Regions from separate parts of the Paenibacillus sp. EPM92 genome, predicted to be linked through region 2. Evidence: riboswitches for the same ligand, from Rfam matches in the RefSeq annotation. Region 2 holds a riboswitch; each other region holds the start of a gene.
What was found. Region 2 has a riboswitch for cyclic di-GMP ahead of JMF85_RS04775 (PilZ domain-containing protein). Riboswitches for the same ligand answer to the same signal wherever they lie in the genome.

Region 1 (5,049 bases), on a different contig from region 2:
ACGACACCAAAGCTGATCGAAAGAGAAAGTCATGCGCCCTTCATCGGATATGCCGGTATGGCCGCGGAATCCTTCGTCGCCGTCATGGCCTTGATCGCCGCGTGCGCCTTGGAGCCCGGCATTTACTTCGCTATGAACTCGTCGCCGGCCGTTATTGGAACCGATCCCGCTGCCGTCGCCGCCAAAATTTCATCCTGGGGCTTCACGCTGACACCGGAACAAATTACGAACACAGCCAAAGAAATCGGTGAAAACACCATTCTCTCCAGAACGGGCGGGGCGCCGACGCTTGCCGTCGGCATGGCGGAAATCTTTTCAACATTCCTGGCCGGGGCCAAGGCATTCTGGTACCATTTCGCGATTTTGTTCGAAGCGGTCTTTATTTTAACGGCTGTGGATGCGGGCACACGGGTAGGACGCTTTATGCTTCAGGATTTGATCGGCAACTTCTACAAGCCGTTTGCTCAAACGAAAGTGTTCAAGTATAATTTCCTGGCTTCGTTTATTGTTTGCTTGGCCTGGGGCTACTTCTTGTATCAAGGAGCCATCGATCCGTTCGGCGGCATCAATTCGTTGTGGGCGCTGTTCGGGATTGCGAACCAAATGTTGGCTGCCATCGCTCTCGCCGTCGCGGCGACGATTATGATTAAAATGGGCAAGGCCCGCTACGCTTGGGTAGGAATCGTGCCGTTCGTGTTCCTCGCGGTAACGACATTAACGGCCGGCTTCCAAAAAACGTTCTCCTCTCAGGCAAGCATCGGCTTTTTGGCGGCTGCGAAGAAATACCAGGACGGGATCGATCAGGGGCAAGTCATCGCGCCTGCCAAAAATATGGACGTCATGCATCAGATTGTGACGAACAACTATATCGATGCAGGCCTCACGATCTTCTTCGAGATTGTGGTGATCCTGATGATTATTGAATCTTTACGCGTCTGGTACAAAATTTTGATCCAAAAACAAAAACCGGTATTAAAAGAAGCGCCGTTTGTCAAATCTACTTTTGGAGCCTGATGCCATGAGAACGATAACGAGCTTTGCCAGCAAGGCCAAAGCGACAATCAAGGTCATTTTCAGTATTCCGGACTATGAGAAATACTTGAAGCATCAGCAAGAGCGCCATCCGCATGAAACCCCTTTGACGGAGAAGGAGTTCTATATGCTGTCACTTCACGAGCGTTATGAAAGCGGTAAGATCAATCGCTGCTGCTAACAAGGAGAGACGGAGTAAGGCGGGTGCATGCAGCCCGTCTTGCCCCGTCTCTTCGTTTATGCAACCTGTGCGGCTTCATCCGGCTTTGGCATCAAATGTCGAAAAATGCGCGATAATATCACGTATTTTTCGACTTTATTCTCATATAGCGTCGAATAATGTCGTTATATCAAAGATTTCAATAAAGAAATCATTGCTTATCTAGGTATAATAGACTATACTTGGCTTATATTCTTAACGATAATGGCAAACTCATCGAAAGGTGGGGACGCAAAGCTTCGGGTCTAAGGCGGTAACGCTATGACGGCTGGGCCGCCGAATTAGGGACGGATCTGTATATACGAATCCAGTTCTATTCGGACTGGATTTTTTGTTGTTTCTAAGGAGGGAAATACTAGATGACCATACGATCAAATACCAATTTGGCAAGTAAAGATGCTCTTGAAGACAGCATTCGAACGATTCTCGAGCAAATAGGGGAAAATCCGGACCGGGAAGGTCTGCTGGATACACCGAAACGAGTCGCGAAAATGTACCGGGAAGTGTTCTCAGGTGTGGGGGTGAATCCGGAATCGGCGCTGACGACAACGTTCGAAGAGGAGTACGACGGGATCATCACCGTAAAGGATATGACTTATTACACCTTCTGCGAGCATCATCTGATCCCGTTCTATGGAAAGGCGCACATCGGATATATTCCGGATGGGAGAATCGTCGGCTTAAGCAAATTTGCCAGATTGGTAGAGCTGGTCTCGCAGCGTCCGCAGGTGCAAGAGCGCATGACGCAGCAAGTTGCGAGTGCCGTATTGAATGTGCTGAAGCCGAAGGGTGTCATCGTAACCGTGGAGGGAACTCACTTATGCATGTGCGCGCGGGGCGTGAAAAAACCGGGAACGTCTACGGTGACAACGGTGAAGAAGGGGATATTTGCCGACAACGTCTCGCTATGTGAAGAGTTTGACCGTTCCATATCCAGAGCCTAGGAAGGGGGAAACGGCGATGCTTTATTTATCGAGAAGAATCGATTTTTCGGCAACTCACGTTTATCGGGTTCCCCAGTGGAGCGAAGAGGAAAACCTCCGGGTCTTCGGGCGCTGCAGCAACTCCAGCGGCCATGGGCATGATTACAAGCTGGAAGTGATGGTCAAGGGACGATTGAATGAAAAATCCGGGATTGTTGTCAATACAACGGATATTAAACAAATCGTGAGTTCATTTGTGGAAGAGGAGCTCGACGGGAAGTTTTTGGACCGTGAACATTCCTATTTTCAGCATCGCATACCGACTACGGAAAATGTAGTTGAGTACATCTGGAATTCGCTGGAACAGCGGTTTCAAGATTGCGAATTGCACCGGATTCAATTACATGAAAACCACTATTTAAGTTCGGTAAAGGAGGCGGGATGCTTGATACGACTTACACGCAAATATCACTTTTGCGCTGCGCACCGATTACATAGCGTGCATTTGTCGCCGGAGGAGAATAAGAAATTGTTCGGCAAATGCAACAATCCGCATGGGCACGGACATAATTATTACCTTGATGTCACCGTCGAAGGCGAGCCGGATCCGGTAACGGGCATGATCATGAATTTGGCGGATTTGGATGCCATTGTGGAAAGAGAAGTGCTCGATAAGCTGGATCATAAGCATCTGAACCTGGATACGGCTGAATTTAAAGAGTTGAATCCGACATCCGAGGTCGTAGCGCTCGTGATCTACAACATGCTGCGACCGCATCTTCCCAAGCTCCGAAAAGTCGGACTGTGGGAAACGGAAAAAAATTATTTCGAGTATTGCGGACCGGGTGAATGAGATGATTGACTTTCTGCAGCTCCAAGGAAAAACCGTTGCAATTACCGGGGCGTCCCGCGGGATCGGCAAAGAAACGGCATTATTGCTCAGTCAATTGGGAGCGAATCTTGTGCTGGGAGCAAGACATGAAGCCGAATTAAAGCAGGCAGCCTCTCAGATGAATGCGAATACGCTAGCCGTACCTTTGGACGTAACGAATGAAGAAAGCGTTAGCCGATTTGCCGAAGAGGCGATATCGCGGTTCGGCACCATTGATGCACTCATCAACAGTGCGGGCACAGGGGTGTTCGAATCGGTGTTGACGATGTCCAGTGACGATTTCGATCGAATGATCGCCGTTAATTTGAAAGGTACGTTCCTCGCCTGCCAATATTTCGGAAGGCATATGGTTGAAAACCGTGCCGGTAAAATGATTAACGTCGTATCTGTCGCCGGCACGACGGCACTGCCCGGCTGCGGCGGTTACTCCGCTTCGAAATTCGGGGTACTGGGATTAACGAGAGTATTGCAAGCGGAATTGAGGAATAAAGGCATACAGGTAACGGCCGTATTGCCCGGCGCGGTAGCGACTCCATTCTGGGACCGGATGGAACTGAAGCCGGATGCATCCGACATGATTCCCGTTCAATCGTTAGCCAAGCATTTGGTGTATCTCTTATGTCAACCAGAAGGTTCGGTCGTTGATGAAATGACGGTTATGCCTCCGCTCGGGATTTTGTAAAGGGGGAAGTGTCGATTGTGAAATCCATATTTCCTAAATTTTTTGGGAATTTTCATGCAGGAGCTCTAAATGCGCGGGCCCCTCTACCTTCCCCCTTATCAGGCGATAATATCCATGATCATCAACGGCGCGCCTTGATTGGATGGATTGCCAATCGTATGAGTCAACATCTGAATAGGGGTAAAGGGGAATCGGGATTTCTGATCTACCTGTCCTTCACTGCAGCGGAGAACGAACCTCAACCTAAGAACGATGAGGGCCGGTATTTATTATCACTGGCTGCTCGTTTGGTGGAAATGGTGGAGAAGCAGGAGGATGTTTATCTGAAAATAAAGGAAATGCATCTTTCGGATCGGCATCATCGCTGCTTCTTGAAGACTTATGAAGAAATTAAACAAGATCTAACCCAATATATCCCTTCCGCTCCTACAATCGAGCCGGTCGGCCATCCCGAAGAGGATGAAGTATGGCAGGTGTACCGCGACGTGATGTATGCCATCACGCAGCGAAAGTTTCTGCTGATCCGCAAACATGAGGTGGAGCCATACAAGGCAGGCAAGCTATTGTGCACAGCCCCGGTTATCGAACGATCGGACATTCCGAAAGCCAGGGAGCTCGCCAAACAAAGTCTGATCGGTATTGGGATCCCGCAGACCGCGATCATGAGCCATCTCCTTGTTATTTCTGAGGCGATTACGAATATTCTCAAGCATGCTCGCGAAGGAAAGATGACCATGTTTATAACCGACGCTGCCATCCATCTCCTCGTGGAAGATCAAGGGCCGGGCTTTCCGTTAAAGCATCTTCCGAATGCTGCGCTCATGGCGGGTTATTCGACAAAAAAATCACTCGGCCAAGGATTCACGCTCATGATGAAAATGACGGAACGGGTGCTGCTTTCCACGATTCCCGGTGAAGGGTCCTCCCTGATCCTCATATTTAATCGTTAAGGGAGAGTACGAAGCTATGATACCGGATGACCCGACTGTAAAGGGCACCATTCAAAAAACATTGATGACCTGCCTTCTTTTTGAAGGCTTTTGGGACCGCTGGATTGCCCATGGCATTCGAAGAGAAGACGTCGCTGGCTTTCAGCGACGGTTAACAAGCGCCGAAGCTTGGAACGGGATTTTGCAGAAATGCGCGGAGGATTTTGCGAAGCAAGCGATCTTCCTTCAGGCTCAGCAGGACAGGAAGGAAGCGGAGGAACATTTCCGCATGGCCGGCTTGTACTATAACCTGCTGCAGTGGCTGTACCCCACAGGGGATGAGAAGCGAAAGTGGTTTGCACGCTGCAAGG
Region 2 (5,049 bases):
CCTCCTTCCATTCGGAAAGAGGGCATGGTGACGGGCGCGTTACTGCGGCGGCTGCCCCGAAATACGGCGAAGCTCATTGGCCAGCCTGTGGAACTCCGCCTTGGCCGCCTGATCTTCCGCTGTGAAATAGGAGGCTGATAGAAAGCCGATGATCTTGTTCGCATCCTCCGCGCTAATTCGTGTCTGCGGTTCCGGCGCGGGTTCCGTCACAAGGCTGGCCCGGTACTCGTTCACAACGTCCTGAACGAAGCTCTGGAACGTCTTGCCGAGCAGCCGCAGCGGCTCCTGCGGATCGCTTCTCCTTGCCGGATCCAGCATATAGTGCCCGACGATATCGGTAGCCGGGTTTAGTCCGTACCGGTAACAAGCATACGCAAGCACCCATACGTACCGCTTGTAAGATTCCGTCAAGCTGATCCTGCCTCCGTAACAAAGCTCCACCGCGCCCGCCGCGTCGTTGGCGTCGTCGCCGTAACGCGCGTTATCGGTCGTTACGTTGTACACGACGTGATAGGCAATCTCAGCCGGTCCGGTCAGGAACGGTATGCACTCGATGATCTGTTTATCGTCCACAAACAGATGCGCGGAAGATGACATTTCATTGCGGGTATTTTCAAAATAAGACACATTCGCTGCGGCCGTTGACCCCGGATTTCCCGTATCGTGGGCCACCATAAACCGGCAGCGGGCTAACGCCGTCTTCGGACGCCGCTGGCTCGGCCCCGTCAAATAGCGTGGAATGATCTCATATTTCATAACAAAAGCCACCGTGCTCACCACCCTGCGGATATTTCGGAAGGTCTCGGGCGCTGGGGGCCCCAGCCGATCCGACGAGAATCCTTGCCTTACGATCAGCATATGCGAGCGCCCTGCAAGAAGTCCGTGGCATTGCCGGCCTCTATTTGAATATACGTTTGTTAAAATCGTCCCGTTTCGAACTGAAATGGTTTTCCACTTGCTTTTTCAACACAAACGCCCGCAGCGCATTGGCTTTGTCCGTCGGCATGTCGATGTAACGCGCTCCGTAATAGATTACGGTTTCTCCCGGATCCAACCGTATGATCTCGACTTGGCACGGCATCTCGAAGCCCAGGTCCAGCCGAACGTCGGCCATAGCATGCTTGCTTAACTCAATATCGCTCGGCAAAATAAACCCGAGCCCGCTGATGCTAATATTTCGAACCTCCAGCGCGACATGCTCCTTCAACAATTGGAGCTCCGCATTCGGTTCGCGGATCGAGAGCAGGTGTCCGTCATGTTTGACGTCGACCCGCGGGTTCTCCCGCTTCTCGGCGAATCGGCTCCGATTCTGAGGGGGGTTGATAACCATCAGCGCTCCTTGATCTTTAGCCACGACCGTCGATTGGAACGTATAGATTCCGCCGGGTGAATAGACCGTTAATTTAACCGTATCCCCAAGTTCGAACGCCTTGTATTCCGAAATCTCAACTTCAAGAATATCACCCTCGGCATAAGTCAAAATGCCGGTCGAAACGAAATCCCGCTTCTCCACCGCCACCCGGCTGTTCAGCAGTATTCCGCTTGGGCTTCTATACGTTTCGTGGGTAAACTCGTAGGATATTTTTTCACTCGTAACGGACTTCATCACCTTCGTTACCACCTTTCGCTCTCATGTCTTCGGTAAAAAATAAGCTGCATCTCAACATGCGAGACTACAGTCTGTTCACCGGTGCGCCCAATCGGCGGCCAGGCTGTCGTCATCCTCAATAAAGAAGATCTTAGACCCTAAGCTTTGCGTCCTTGCCTTTCGACAAGTTTGTCAAAAAAACGAATGATAACGACTATTTAACTAAACTTCACATCACCGAACTTGGGTACATATGCCCACATCTTGATCTCATTATAGGTGTTTCCTAAATCCCCTTCAAGAATATTCACACTTTTCACAAAAAATTAACAGCGCTTTTCCGTAAAAAAATTATTCACATGTTAACCGTTCTGTGGATAACTTATATATCCACACCCGGACTTGCCCTAAAAGCGCGATTTACCTACAATGGGGATAAGAAATTAATCCTCTTTATCCACATACTTATCCACAGCATGTGAGTAAGAATACTTGTTCGTTTTCTTACCCGCAATCGACGAATGACTAATGATGAATGAGGTGTAACGATTGATAGCCATAGAAGAACACGAGTATTTTATGCGGGCGGCAATCGAAGAAGCGCGGAAAGCCGAAGCGATCCGCGAAGTTCCGATCGGAGCGGTCATTGTTCGCGGCAGCGACATTATCGGCCGCGGTCATAACGTTCGGGAAACGGCCAAAGATCCGCTTGCCCACGCCGAACTGATCGCGATTAAACAAGCGAGCGAACAGCTGGACGCCTGGCGGTTGCTGGAATGCCGGCTTTATGTGACCCTTGAGCCGTGTCCGATGTGCGCCGGAGCGATCGTCCAGGCGCGAATTCCGCAAGTGATTTACGCATCCCCGGACCCAAAGGCCGGCTGCGCGGGGACGCTGATGAACCTGCTGCAGGAAGATAGATTTAACCATCGCGTCGACGTGATTCAAGGCGTTCTGCAGGAAGAATGCAGTTCCATGCTCACCCAATTTTTCCGTAGATTAAGGGGGAAGACGTAACCTAATTCCCTTTACAACGCCTATTTACCCATGCTAAAATATAATCGTTTCAGAAGTTCGAGACGTGGCTCAGCTTGGTAGAGCGCTTGGTTCGGGACCAAGAGGTCGCAGGTTCAAATCCTGTCGTCTCGACCATCCTATATGAACTACGAATTGCGGCGTAAACCGCAATTTTTTTATGCCCAAATTCCGATATCCCTCTCTTCTCCCGTTGTTTTCCCTCTCTCCCTTCAGTCTATTTTGTTAGCCCGTTCTCCGGCTTCCCGGCTATCACTGTACCGGCCGGTTATACGACGGATGGCTTGGGGGTCGGCATCGAATTTTTGGGCCGCGCCTTCGATGAAGCAACCTTGATTAAACTGGCTTACGCTTATGAACAGGGCACCCATCACCGGAAGCCTCCCGTTCTGGTTCCTTAAGGCCAGGGTCCTAAACAAAATCCCCTTCGTGCCGCTCTATTTCATACATAGCAGCCCGAAGGGGATTATTCGATATTTTCGACTCTTAGCCAGGGTTCGATTCGTTATTTGGGCCCTGCACTTCAACCTGCACGTCCTGCGGTAGCACTAACGTAACAGACATCTCCGGGTAGACCGAATTCAGGCCGCGGTAGACCGGAGGACGCTTCACCTGCACATACATCGTGTCGCCAACCGTTCGCACCGTGTAGAATTGCTCCTTGTCGACCGTCGGACGGTCTCCTTCCTGTACGCGGGTTCGGTAAGTGCCGAACAGGTGCATGGAACGCTCCGCCGTTTTGTCGATGCGAACCGGTTCGCCGGATGTTTGCACGACCAGCTTTTGGATGGCCGGATTTACCGGTTCCTGCAGTTCGGGCAAATCCGCCGTGACCTCGACTTCGCCTACGAGTTTGCGTACTTCATCCGTCACCCCGAGACCGGTCAGCATCGTAAACATGAAACAGCCGGCGAACAACACCCCGACGAACAGGACGCTCATCCAATCATACCGGATGACCTCGCTCTCTTTCTTGGCGATGAACACATACGCGAGGATCTCCAGGCCAAGCAGCACAAGGACAATCGGCCACCAGCGGATGAAGCTGGTGAATGCGCCAAGTCCCTGCCATTGCGATAAGAACAGGAGGACTCCGAAGCCGATCAGCGTGAGCCCCATCGACAACGTGCCTACGCGCCATTTTCTCAATCTACTCCCCCCGCTTCCCTTTCTTGCCGCCCCATAATAGGCGTATCCCCCCGCCGATCAGCAGTACCGAAACGATAAAGGTTTGAAAATAGGTATGGTACCAGTTCAACACCCGCGACCGTACTTCTCTCGGCAGCCAAAGATCAAGCATATTCAACAGCACCTGATCCAGCAAATAATACAAACCCAGACCAAGCAATCCGATTCCGATCCAACGCTGCCGGTGGACGAGCCAATCCACGATGGGTGCATCCGTCAACGGCTCCCTGCCGGATTTCGAGATCTGCTGCAGCGCGTCGAAGAAGCTGTAAAACCATAGAATCGGAATCAAGAACAAAAATAACGACAACCGGAGCGCATCCATAAAATAAACGCTGAACAGAAAAGCCGCCATCAGCTGCAATCCCCGTTTTTGCAGGCCCAGGTACATATGTCCCGCTCCCGGAAACATGGACAGCAGCATCGCAATCGTTTTGTTTTTCTTGCCCGATTCGCGGCCGTCCTGAAAATCTTCGAATATCGTCCGATCAACCAGCGTCTCGCCCCGCTGCTTCCGGTGTAACTGCTGGACGCAGTCGAATAACCCATAGAGCCAAATAATCGGCAGCCCGCCCAGCAGGACCAGGAAATCATCCTGATTCGTCATCGCGGTTAAAAAAACCGTTACAACCCCCAGACCGAAGAACAACGCCAGGAACGCGAGACCGCGCTGCATCAGCCCGAGCTGGAAGTGTCCGAGTCCCGGAAGGAAGGATAGAAGTATCGTAAAGTGACGATCGCTTACGCTGCCGGACGGATATTGCGGCGGCACGCTGCCATATCGCGGTGGTTCCCCTTCCGAAGGCCGCTCCCGCTCCATGTGTCGCGGCATAGCTTCAGGCCCATAGGGCCGCTCAGAAGCTTGCTCAGGGCCATAGGAACGGCTGCCGGCATGATTAGGGGATCCCCATTCGGCATGAGCCGGGTAGGGCGGTCCTGCAGCAATCGTACGCACAATATCGAAGAGGCTGCCGAACCAAATCAGAAAGGCAATGATCAGCGTGGCGACTGCCACTTCTTCTATATTTTCCGATAGCAGGAATAAAGTCATGACCAACGATCCCAAGAAGGCCCCACCGAGTAGAACGCCTTTCAATGCGCGGCCCATGTACAAGTGACCTAGACCCGGAATCAGAGACAACATGAATGCTACAGTAGGGTTTTTATGTCTATTCATCACGTTTCCCTCTCTCTTCTTGTTTCGGTTGAATGGCATCGAGCATCCCGATCGTTTTGTC
Region 3 (5,049 bases), on a different contig from region 2:
CCCGATTGACGATGTAACCGTTACGCTGCTCTTGATGAACTGGTTTACCGATAGAGCCGAACGGAAATACGGCGCTTAAGGCTGCGTCCTCGGAAGGTCAAACCACAAGAAGCGGCCATCCGCTCAACAACTGAATAGGTTTAAAGGGAACCTCGAGGAATCGGGGTTCTTTTTTTGTTCTTTGTAAGAAACGCTATGCGGGCTGCGACATATCGATTCACCGCTTTCCATGGACTTCAGATGCCATCAACCGGCTTGTGAGCGTCCGAATCCGGTTGAGATGTGCTGCATTATTTGATAGACGACGGATCGGGCTCGTACTCTTCGGCCGGCATCCGGATCCATCGTTTTAAATACCCTTGCTCGTACAGCGCTTTAACCAGAATGATCAGCACGGGCGATAAGATCAAGCCGGCCACGCCGAAGAGAGACAGCGAGACGATCATGAACGAAAGCATCGTGAAGGCGGACACGCCGAGGGAATCGCCCGTAATTTTCGGTTCCAGAATTTGTCTCGTTCCAATCACAACGACGAGCAGCACAGCCAGCCAAATCGCGAGCGTCGTTTGTCCGACGACCAGCAAGTAGATGATCCATGGAATGAACAGCGTCGAAACGCCGAGCAGCGGGAGCACGTCGAAGATGGCCGCCAAGAGCGCGATCGAGAAGGCGTTGTTGACGTTCAATATAAGCAGCGCGATGAAGATGACGATAAAGGTCAGGCTGATCAGCTTCGCCTGCGCTTTAAGGTAGGTGACGATGCCCAGCAGCACGTTCTCGCGGAGGAAGTGGAACGCTTTTTTAAACGTTTTCGGCGTTTTGTCCGAAGCGATCCGCTTCCAGGATTCGATCTCGATGCTCAGGAAATAGGCCAAAATAATACCGATCACGAAGTTCACGACGAACGTGGAGAACGAGGTCAGCATGGCGAACAAGCTCGTTAAGAACGTACGGGCGATTTCGGTCGTCTTCTGAATGATCTCCGCGGAGTACTCCTTGGCCTTCTCCACTAAATTCAAATCGACCGGAAGCGTCCCGATCAGTGACTGTACCTGGTCGGAGCGGTTGATGAGCTCTTGCTCCAGAACGACGGCGTAATCGGGCAGCTTGTCGGCGAGATTGATGATCTGGGTCGTGAAGATCGCGCCGAGTCCGGTCATGGCACCTAGAATGACCATCACGAAGACGAGGGTGGAGATGGCGGAAGCGATCGATTTCTTCAACCCGCGCCGGTTCAGGAACTTGGCGAACGGCTCGATGATCAAGTAAATGACGAACGCGAGGAAAATCGGGGTCGCGATCCGATACAGATGGCTGAAGGCGAACATGAACAAATATACGGTAAGCACGAGCAACGCAATATCGATAATCGTTTTGTAATATTTGCGATAAAAGGGAATCATTCGTTAACCTCCATTCATTATCTTCCATATTAAAAGACACCGACTTGATTCGCAAGTGAGGCCGGCTTGTACATACATACGGAAACAGCGAAGAACGGTTGCTTTCGGCGGCCCGATTCTATACAATAAGAAAAAACGCACAGTAGGAGAAGTGACTGGACATGAAATGCAAGATTTCGCGCAATGCGGCCAAAGTGTTGTTGGCCGAGATGGAGCAAGAAGAGAATAAAGAATTAAAGCTTCGCGTGTATGTGACTCATGCGCATGGCGACCATGCCCACTACGGACTCAGCATGGATACGCCGACCGAGAACGATGTCGTCGTTTCGACAGATAAAGGAATCGACGTTATTCTGCAAAAGGACGAGCCGCTGCTCGACGGCGTTCGGATCGATTATTTCTATGTGCCGGAAGAAGGATTCGCGGTAACGAATCCAAGCAAGGGCAATAACGGGGACCACTAGCACATCGTTCACAGGGAGTTCCCCGGTGTCAGCCGCTTGAAGAAAGGAATTACCGCATGGTCAACGATATTCGCGTTTGCGACAAATGCAAACATATGAGAATGAAAACCGCCGTTCCGAAGCTGCAGAAGCTTGTGCCCGACGCCGAGATCAAAGTCGGCTGCAAGTCTTATTGCGGCCCGTGCTCGCGGTTTGCCTTCATCTTCATTAACGGCCGGTATGTAACCGGCAAGACTGAAGACGAAGCGATCGAGAAGGCGAGCAAATACGTGAAATAAATCATGCAAGAAGATCAGATCCTCGGGCCTCAGGGCACCGGGGATTTTTGATTTGACGCCGGAAGGGATGCGCGGCACGAATTTCGGCGTCCAGACATGATCCGGGGGCGGCCAATTTCCGGGACCGGTAATCGGGGCTATGTGCTCGGTCAATGGGGCGGAGGCCCGCTTTTTGTAACGGTTGCCATGATCGCGTTGACGGGTATCATTTTTTACTGGAAAGGGTACCGGTTATTCAAAATCATACAAAATTCCCAAATTTTTTTATGAAAATGGGATGAAAGAACTATGTATTCGTGACCTTCTATCTTATATTCTTAATAAAGAACATCTCCATGAACAGACACAATTCGAGCGCACTCGATAAGGGCAACCCGGACGAAAGTCTGCGGACGCAAAGCTATAGGGGCTTAGGCGCAGGAGAGCAGTGCTATGCCAGCCAGTTGTCGAAGGCACGGAGTGATCGCGATCCTTTCAACAGCGGCTCCCGACCAGGGGAGCTTTTTTTGGTGTGAATAGATGAAGGAGGAGAACCCGGCGATGGACCAGGAACGCAGCATCTTAAATAAGAAGGGGTTTTACACGAAAATCGGCGATGATTTCATCGGAGTCTTCCTATCTGCTGAAGGACCGAAATTGTTCATAAATCGTGACGTGTACGAGCTGACGTCCCCGCATTGGGATGTCGAGATGATTCGCGGGCGCAGCCGGCAAATCATCACGTTTTACTGGATGGGCGAAGTGAAGCTCTCGATCTGCTGCGAATCGAACCACGACGTATTTCTACCGTTGTTCGATTACTTGATGTGCCGTCCTCAGCTGAAGCACGCTTAGTATAGCTTAGGCAGCGAACGACTGCGGCTTTCTTTGAACCCGATTGGGCCTCTGAGCATACGATGTGGGGTGGCCGGATCATTCCCATCCGGCACGGAACAATCGGATCATTGGAGGCATGTTTGTGAAAAACTCGGAGGTTATCGAGTCGGCGTTATTTGAACATCGGTTTTGGCTTCAGGTGCTCGGTGATCATGCCAGGTTCATCCGGGTAAGCTTGCCGGTCGATGAACGGGAAGAGGCGCAGCGGGCGCTCGGCTTCGTTCAAGCATTCGACGACTTGCTGAAGAAGGCGCGTTCGGATAAGTTCCCGGCAGAGGCGGGAGCTTTGACGCAGGACGCGTACGGGCTGACACAAGACCTTCGCGCGTTCAAGCTGCGCTTGCTGGAGCGGCATTTGATCGGCAAGATCGCAATCCAGCTGCCGCCCGCGTTCTTGAGCCATATGGTGAACGAAGCAGAGGAGTATTTACGCGTACTGGGGTACTTGTTATCCGGGCGCCCGGCGCCGGTATTCGATGCGGTGCACCACCACATCGTATGGCTCCAGGACGCCTACGGCCATGCGGGCTCCATTGCAGCCGGCTTGGATATGACGGAATCCCGTTTGGTGGAACTGGCCAGATCGTTCGACCGGCAATTCCGCGAGTATTACCTGAAAGCGGTGGAACTGGCGGGCTTTCTGCGCACGAACATCAAGAAATTCCCGGCTTTAGCCCGGTTTAATAAAGAGGTTGAGCTTGAAATGACGCTGTTCAAGCAGTTTCTGAGCGAGCTGGAAGAGCTCCGTTTAAGCGGGCAGGCGCTCGGTGTGCTTTCGCCCTTGATGGCGGATCACATGGCTCGGGAGGAGTGTTATTACTTGCTTAAGCTGTCTCAGGTGTCGGAAATCAAAGCGATGAGCTGCGATCCGACGAAGCCGAGGACGGAAGTGTAACGAAACCCTATCGGCCGACGCCGGCAGCGCATCCGTTTACCGGGGAACGTACCCCGAAGACGGATGCGTTTTTTTGCATGGTTTACGCGCTGGAAGGGCGCATGCCAAAAAAAAGCTTAGGAGCGTCTGCCCTAAGCTTTTTTTGGCTGCTCCTCACAGCGTATAGGCGCAATCTGCATTAATTCCCGCTCGTACTCGAATCCTTCCGCCAGCCGAACAAGCCGCCCGGGGCGAAAAATTGGTATAACGCGCATTCGATGCGTCCGTTAAACAGCTTGCGCTTCTTATCGGCTTTTCGCCCGAGATAATGCTCCATTTGCTTGCTCGGGCTGAGGATGAAGGCCGACCAGTTCGGCAGCTGCTTATGCATCTGCCCGAATTGGCGCAGCGCGCGTTCGACTTCTTCGCGGTCGCCGAGCCTTTCGCCGTATGGCGGGTTCGTGATCAGGCAGCCGTAATCGCCGGCCGGCAGCGCTTTGCTGACCGGAAGCGTATGGAAGCGAAGCTCCTTGGCGAGGCCTGCGGATTTGGCTGCAGCTAACGCCACTTCGATGGCGGCGGGGTCGATGTCCGAGCCGCCGATTTGCAGCGGGATATCGTCCTTGACCAGATCAAAGGCTTCCTCCCGTGCTTCGCTCCATAACGCTTCCGAAATTACAGGCCAGCTCTCCGCGTTGAAGCTGCGCCGCAGGCCGGGGGCTATATTCCAGCCGATCATCGCCGCTTCGATCGGGATCGTGCCGGAGCCGCAGAACGGGTCGTAGAGCGGCCGTTCAGGCTGCCAACGGCTGAGCAGCACCATGGCGGCCGCCATCGTTTCCTTCAGCGGCGCTTCCGTCACCAATTTGCGGTAGCCTCTCTTATGCAGTCCGGGACCGGTCGTATCCAGCGTGATCGTGGCGATGTCATTGAGCAGCGACACCTCAATCACGTAACGGCCTTCGGTTTCGCGGAACCATTCCGTGCCGTACCGCTGCTTCATGCTTTCCACGACCGCTTTCTTCACGATGCCTTGGCAAGCGGGGACGCTGGACAATTGCGATTTGTGCGAACGTCCTTCGACGGGGAACTCTCCGTCTTCCGGAATCCAGTCCGGCCAAGGCAGCGCTTTGACGCCTTCAAACAAGTCGTCG
Region 4 (5,049 bases), on a different contig from region 2:
AATTTGACCGTTTGCAGGAAGTGCTCGATGTCCTCTACTGAACTAGGTTTACTGATCAAATAGCCCTGAATCTCATCGCACTTCATCTCGCGCAGTAAGGCCGATTGAGCCTCTGTTTCTACGCCTTCCGCCACGACAATCATCCCAAGGCTGTGCGCCATATCGATAATCGCTTTAACAATCGAATGGTCTTCCTTGTGATCCTGGATATCCCGAATGAAGGATTGATCGATTTTAAGATGGTCGATCGGAAACTTTTTTAAATAGCTGAGCGAAGAATAGCCCGTCCCGAAGTCATCCATGGATATTTTGACGCCCAACCTTTTGATCTCATGTAATATCGACAGCACATATTCCATATGATGCATACTGAGGTTCTCCGTAATTTCCAGCTCCAGATATTGCGGCTTCAGTCCGGATTCCCGCAGTACCCGGGGGATGAGCTCGACAAGGTTTTGTTCCCGGAATTGTCTGACGGACAGGTTGACGGAAACGGAAAATGGCGGATATCCGGCATCCTGCCAAGCTTTATTTTGCGCGCAAGCCGTATATAAAACCCACTCTCCGATCGGATTGATCAGCCCCGTCTCTTCAGCCAGAGGAATAAAATCGGTCGGAGGAATCCAGCCGCGTTCCGCATGTCTCCAGCGAATCAAGGCTTCCAGCCCGCTGAACGTTCCTGACCTTACATTCATTCTGGGCTGATAGTAAAGCTCGAATTCGCCATGATCCAACGCTTTACGCATCATGGTTTCCAGCGTCATTTGATTGCAGGAAGCCTCATCCATTTCGGACGTATAAAATTGATACATGTTCTTGCCCTTGTCTTTGGCGGCATACATCGCTTGATCGGCATTCTTAAGAAGCGTTTCCTGATCTTCCCCGTCGTCCGGATACATGCTGATTCCGATACTGGGGGTGATGAACACTTCGTGACCGCTAATCAGGATAGGAGCGGTAAACAGATCAAGCATGCTTTGCGCGGCTTGGGCGGCTTGTTCACGGGTCATGTTCGGGAATACCGCAGTAAATTCGTCTCCGCCCATACGAGAGAGGAAATCATTGCTTTCGATGCTGCCTTTCAGCCTTTCCGCGACTTGCTGCAGCAGAAGGTCGCCGTTCCGATGTCCAAGGGTATCGTTAATCACTTTAAAACGATCAAAATCAATAAAAAGGATGGCTGCCGTCTGCCCGTTACGTTTACTCTGCTCTAACGAAACTTCCAATTCCTGATTGAACAGCACCCGGTTGGGAAGGCCTGTTAAATGGTCGTAATAGGCAAGATGCTGAATTTCACGAAACATGTAGTGAAGTCTCTCGGCCATGATCCGGTAATTCGCAATGAGAATCGTAATTTCGGTCAATAGGCTGCTGGGCCAATGAACGGCGTTTTTCTCCAATATTTTATTGGGTAAGTCCGTTGTCGTATGCGCTAACCGAATGATCGGCCTTACGATCGAACGGCTGATGAAGAAGGACGTAATGATTGCGATCAGTCCGCAAATCAACAGGATCGTAAGTGTTTTGATATAGGACTTGTACAATCCGTTCTGATAAGGCGCAAACGACGATTCCACGATGACGGTCCAGTCCCCAAGGCCTGATAACGGCGTGATCTTGATGTATGACGAGTTTCCCCACCGTTTCATCGGATTTTTGATATTTTTGGGGAGCCAATAGTAGAAGCCGTCCTTCAAGTCGTGAATCTCGCCGTCTTTTTTCCAGTCATATTCCTGCATAACGGCATTCGCGGAACGGGTACTGGCGATCACGTGCCGGTTGCGGTCCACGATGGTAACATGGATGTTCGTATATGTTGTGAGTGCTTGAATTCTTTGGCTAATATAACCGAGATCCAGGGCCCCGCCGGCAATGCCCTGGAACTGCCGGCCGCTCATGATCGGAGCGCTGATATTTACGACGGGTTCGGACACGCCGCCTCTTCCAGCGAAAACATCGGAAATGACAAGCTGTAAGCTTTCTTTGTTTTGTATAAAGTACAGCCTGTCCGAGAAGTTCAAACCGAGCGTAGGTTGGCCGTTCATATTATGTAAGGGATAGAAGGTTACGGTTGTTCCTGCAGCATTGGTGATGAACATATTATGAAAATCAGGAAAAATTTGTTTAAAATGAGCAGTAAGCCTCTGCAGAGCCTCTGCATCGTTCAGATCAGTTTCAGCCGCGAGATTGGAAAATTGCTCGACAGCCGACACATGAACGTTTCTCCAGTTGCTGATATCGTTCTCAATGATTTCCGATTGGCGTTCCGCCGCTTCCTGAATCGCCGCATCGGTTTTCTTAATCTCCTCTCGGCTCACCATGATCATGACAAGCAGCAGGGGAAAGACGATTAAGGCGACAAAAATGTTAAAAAGAATATCGTACAAAGAACGGGACGTTTTTTTGGAGGTTCGACCGGTCCCCATGGGAGCCCTCAAATAAGTGAGGATAAGGCTTGCAATCAAAGCATTTAAAATACTGTTGACAGCATCCTTAAGCATAACTGTCAACGTAGCCGTAGCGTCCATCTGCAATCCATAATGATAGGATAACCAGATCATCGGCATGCCCAGCAGGATCCAGAACAACGCGACCAGGAAGACGAAGTTGCTGATCTTCTGCCGGTAGAAGAGGCCGACGAATATCGTCTCTGCAATAAAGACCAGCATAGCATACGGATGATTCCATAAAATTAAGGTAGCGCTGCTTGCGAGAATAGACCCGATCAATCCCCATTTAAATCCATAGAGCTTCATGATGAGCCATACAAAGATGCTGCCGAATATAAAGTCGACTCCATAAAATAGAGACAGGTTCATGATGTTTCCCAAACAAGCTAAGACCAGCAACAGGACCAGGTAAAAGAATGAAACGACAGGTGAAGAAGTTCTTGTAAACAAAATAGCTGCTCCCATCCACGATAGTTTTGATCCATACCTTGTGAATGACAAACCGCCCACTAAGCAAAAAACACTACCGAAAGGTAGTGTCTTAAATTGCAACCCAGCCATCATCGCAGAAACTGCGGAAGACCTGTGGCTTTGCGTCCCCGCCTTTCGAACGAGTTTGCCGTAGGTATTTAGTTCTATATCATTTAAAAATAAACGATCTGTCGTATTTTGTCAAAAATATTTGAAGATTTTCACGATTTTTGCTAGTTACCCCTCAAATTTGCAAGTGAAGCAGAATACTATAGAAGATCCGGCTGATCCACCTCCAAATCGCGCATCGGGTTTCCAATAAAGGAGGAGAAGTTTCATGTTTAAACGATTTGACAAGTTATACGGTATTGACTTAGGAACGTCAAACACGGTGATCTTCGAGCAGGGTAAAGGCATCGTGCTGAGCGAACCGTCTGTAGTCGCCTTTCATCAAAGCACCGGCGAATTGCTGGCCGTAGGCGCGGAGGCGCAAGCGATGATCGGACGAGCTCCCGCTCATGTCGACATCACCTATCCCTTGAGGAATGGCGTCATCGCCAATTTCGATCTGACCAGCAGCATGCTTCAGCATTTTATCAAAAAAATACAAGGCCGCTCGTCTTTGCTGCGAAGCTCTCAAGTATATATTTCCGTGCCTTGCGGCATTACCAATGTGCAAAAGCGGGCCGTTGAAGAAACGATCGTCCATAAGGGAGCCAAACGGGCGATTGCGGTCGAGGAACCGCTGGCTGCTGCGCTTGGGGCAGGACTTCCGATTGACGAGCCGATCGGTCATTTGGTGCTCGATATTGGCGGAGGCAGCTGTCAAGTGGCCATCTTGTCGCTCGGGGGCATTGTGGCCAGCCATACGGTGAACCGGGCAGGGATGTCTCTTGACCTAGATATTATGGATTATGTGAAACGGCAGTACAACCTGGAGATCGGGGAACGAACGGCGGAAGAAATCAAGAAACAAATCGGAACGGCCCGTGCTTCCTCCGAAGAACGTACTCTCGGCATTAAGGGGCGGGATGTGATTAACGGATTGCCCCGTTCGATCCAGTTGAGCTCCCGGGAAATATACACGGTGGTGGATGATTTCCTGCAGCTGCTGGTCGAAGCTATTCGCGCGACGTTGGAGCGGTGCCCGCCCGAGCTTGCCGGGGATGTGGTGGAGCAGGGGATTCTGCTGTGCGGAGGCGGCGCTCTGCTGGAAGGAATTGATGAACGGATCCGCGAGGAGACCGGGGTTCCCGTACATATTGCCGAGCATCCGCTTGAATGTACCGCTCTCGGCACCGGCATGATGCTCGGCGCGCACAACAGCAAGCGCGTACCGGCGTGGCGGGAGGCCAAACCGGAATCGGCGGTGCAGCAGGATGCGGGCCAGCAAGCCGAAATGTAAGGAAGCTGTGAACAGTCCATGGGGCGGCTGCCGGTCGGCGGCAAGACGATCGTCCGCATCCATGACAAGGAAATGACCTGCGTTATTCACAGGCTTATACACATTACTAACAGGCTATCTCATCTTCCTGTGCATAGGTTTTAGTACATTCATTAACATATCCACAATCGAGGTTATACACAGGTTAAAAGAGAGTCGGTTATCCCGGGCGGAAGTCGCCGGGACCGGATAGATCGAGCAAGCGACCGTTCCCGGTCTGTATCGGGGAGCGGTCGCTTGTTCGGTTCATGGCGTCTGCGGAAGCCCGAAGGCGTCGGCCAGCAGACGGTAGGAGTGTACGCGTGCGCCGAAGTTGTGAATCGGGGAGACGATCATCAGTTCATCGGTGCCGTACCGCTCGGCAAAATCGAGCAGTTGGGCCTTGACGCGGTCGGGCGTGCCTACGAAGCGGCGCTCACGGGCCCCGCGAATGCGCAGCAGGTCGTATTCCGTATACGGATAGTCCATAGCCGTCTGTACGGAAGGGAAGGCATGCTGGTCGAGGCCGCTGCCCAAGCGAAGGAAGAACAGATCCGAGCTTGTCGCCAACCGGTTCGCTTCGTCCTCCGTATCGGCGCATACGACCAGGACCGCAGCAAGGGCTCGCGGACGATCGTTCAAGCTCGACGGTTGAAAGTGCTCCCGGTAATACCGGATCGCCGCTTCCCCGCCGGGCGCGCCGAA

Region 1: another riboswitch for cyclic di-GMP. It lies ahead of folE (GTP cyclohydrolase I FolE); the one in region 2 lies ahead of JMF85_RS04775 (PilZ domain-containing protein).
Region 3: another riboswitch for cyclic di-GMP. It lies ahead of JMF85_RS23430 (hypothetical protein); the one in region 2 lies ahead of JMF85_RS04775 (PilZ domain-containing protein).
Region 4: another riboswitch for cyclic di-GMP. It lies ahead of JMF85_RS01615 (bifunctional diguanylate cyclase/phosphodiesterase); the one in region 2 lies ahead of JMF85_RS04775 (PilZ domain-containing protein).

Annotation. Positions count from the first base shown of each region.
Region 1 is NZ_BCPS01000068.1:148,037-153,085, forward strand. It holds gene JMF85_RS15800 (carbon starvation CstA family protein) at 1-1,014, shown strand, start outside; gene JMF85_RS15805 (CstA-like transporter-associated (seleno)protein) at 1,019-1,213, shown strand; cyclic di-GMP riboswitch class I at 1,449-1,533, shown strand; gene folE (GTP cyclohydrolase I FolE) at 1,612-2,196, shown strand; gene JMF85_RS15815 (6-carboxytetrahydropterin synthase) at 2,213-3,028, shown strand; gene JMF85_RS15820 (SDR family oxidoreductase) at 3,030-3,749, shown strand; gene JMF85_RS15825 (ATP-binding protein) at 3,908-4,699, shown strand; gene JMF85_RS15830 (alpha/beta hydrolase) at 4,716-5,049, shown strand, end outside.
Region 2 is NZ_BCPS01000025.1:13,568-18,616, reverse strand. It holds gene JMF85_RS04780 (peptidoglycan recognition protein family protein) at 40-756, opposite strand; gene JMF85_RS04775 (PilZ domain-containing protein) at 899-1,606, opposite strand; cyclic di-GMP riboswitch class I at 1,700-1,792, opposite strand; gene tadA (tRNA adenosine(34) deaminase TadA) at 2,138-2,605, shown strand; tRNA gene JMF85_RS04765 (tRNA-Pro) at 2,664-2,740, shown strand; partial or broken gene JMF85_RS04760 (amidase family protein) at 2,851-3,024, shown strand; gene JMF85_RS04755 (LiaI-LiaF-like domain-containing protein) at 3,110-3,772, opposite strand; gene JMF85_RS04750 (hypothetical protein) at 3,774-4,988, opposite strand; gene JMF85_RS04745 (zf-HC2 domain-containing protein) at 4,981-5,049, opposite strand, start outside.
Region 3 is NZ_BCPS01000095.1:8,905-13,953, reverse strand. It holds gene JMF85_RS23450 (hypothetical protein) at 1-79, shown strand, start outside; gene ytvI (sporulation integral membrane protein YtvI) at 291-1,403, opposite strand; gene JMF85_RS23440 (iron-sulfur cluster assembly accessory protein) at 1,565-1,867, shown strand; gene JMF85_RS23435 (YuzB family protein) at 1,924-2,145, shown strand; cyclic di-GMP riboswitch class I at 2,504-2,596, shown strand; gene JMF85_RS23430 (hypothetical protein) at 2,686-2,979, shown strand; gene JMF85_RS23425 (DUF2935 domain-containing protein) at 3,104-3,916, shown strand; gene JMF85_RS23420 (THUMP domain-containing class I SAM-dependent RNA methyltransferase) at 4,095-5,049, opposite strand, start outside.
Region 4 is NZ_BCPS01000009.1:81,722-86,770, reverse strand. It holds gene JMF85_RS01615 (bifunctional diguanylate cyclase/phosphodiesterase) at 1-2,819, opposite strand, end outside; cyclic di-GMP riboswitch class I at 2,995-3,081, opposite strand; gene mreB (rod shape-determining protein) at 3,259-4,326, shown strand; gene JMF85_RS01605 (LLM class flavin-dependent oxidoreductase) at 4,612-5,049, opposite strand, start outside.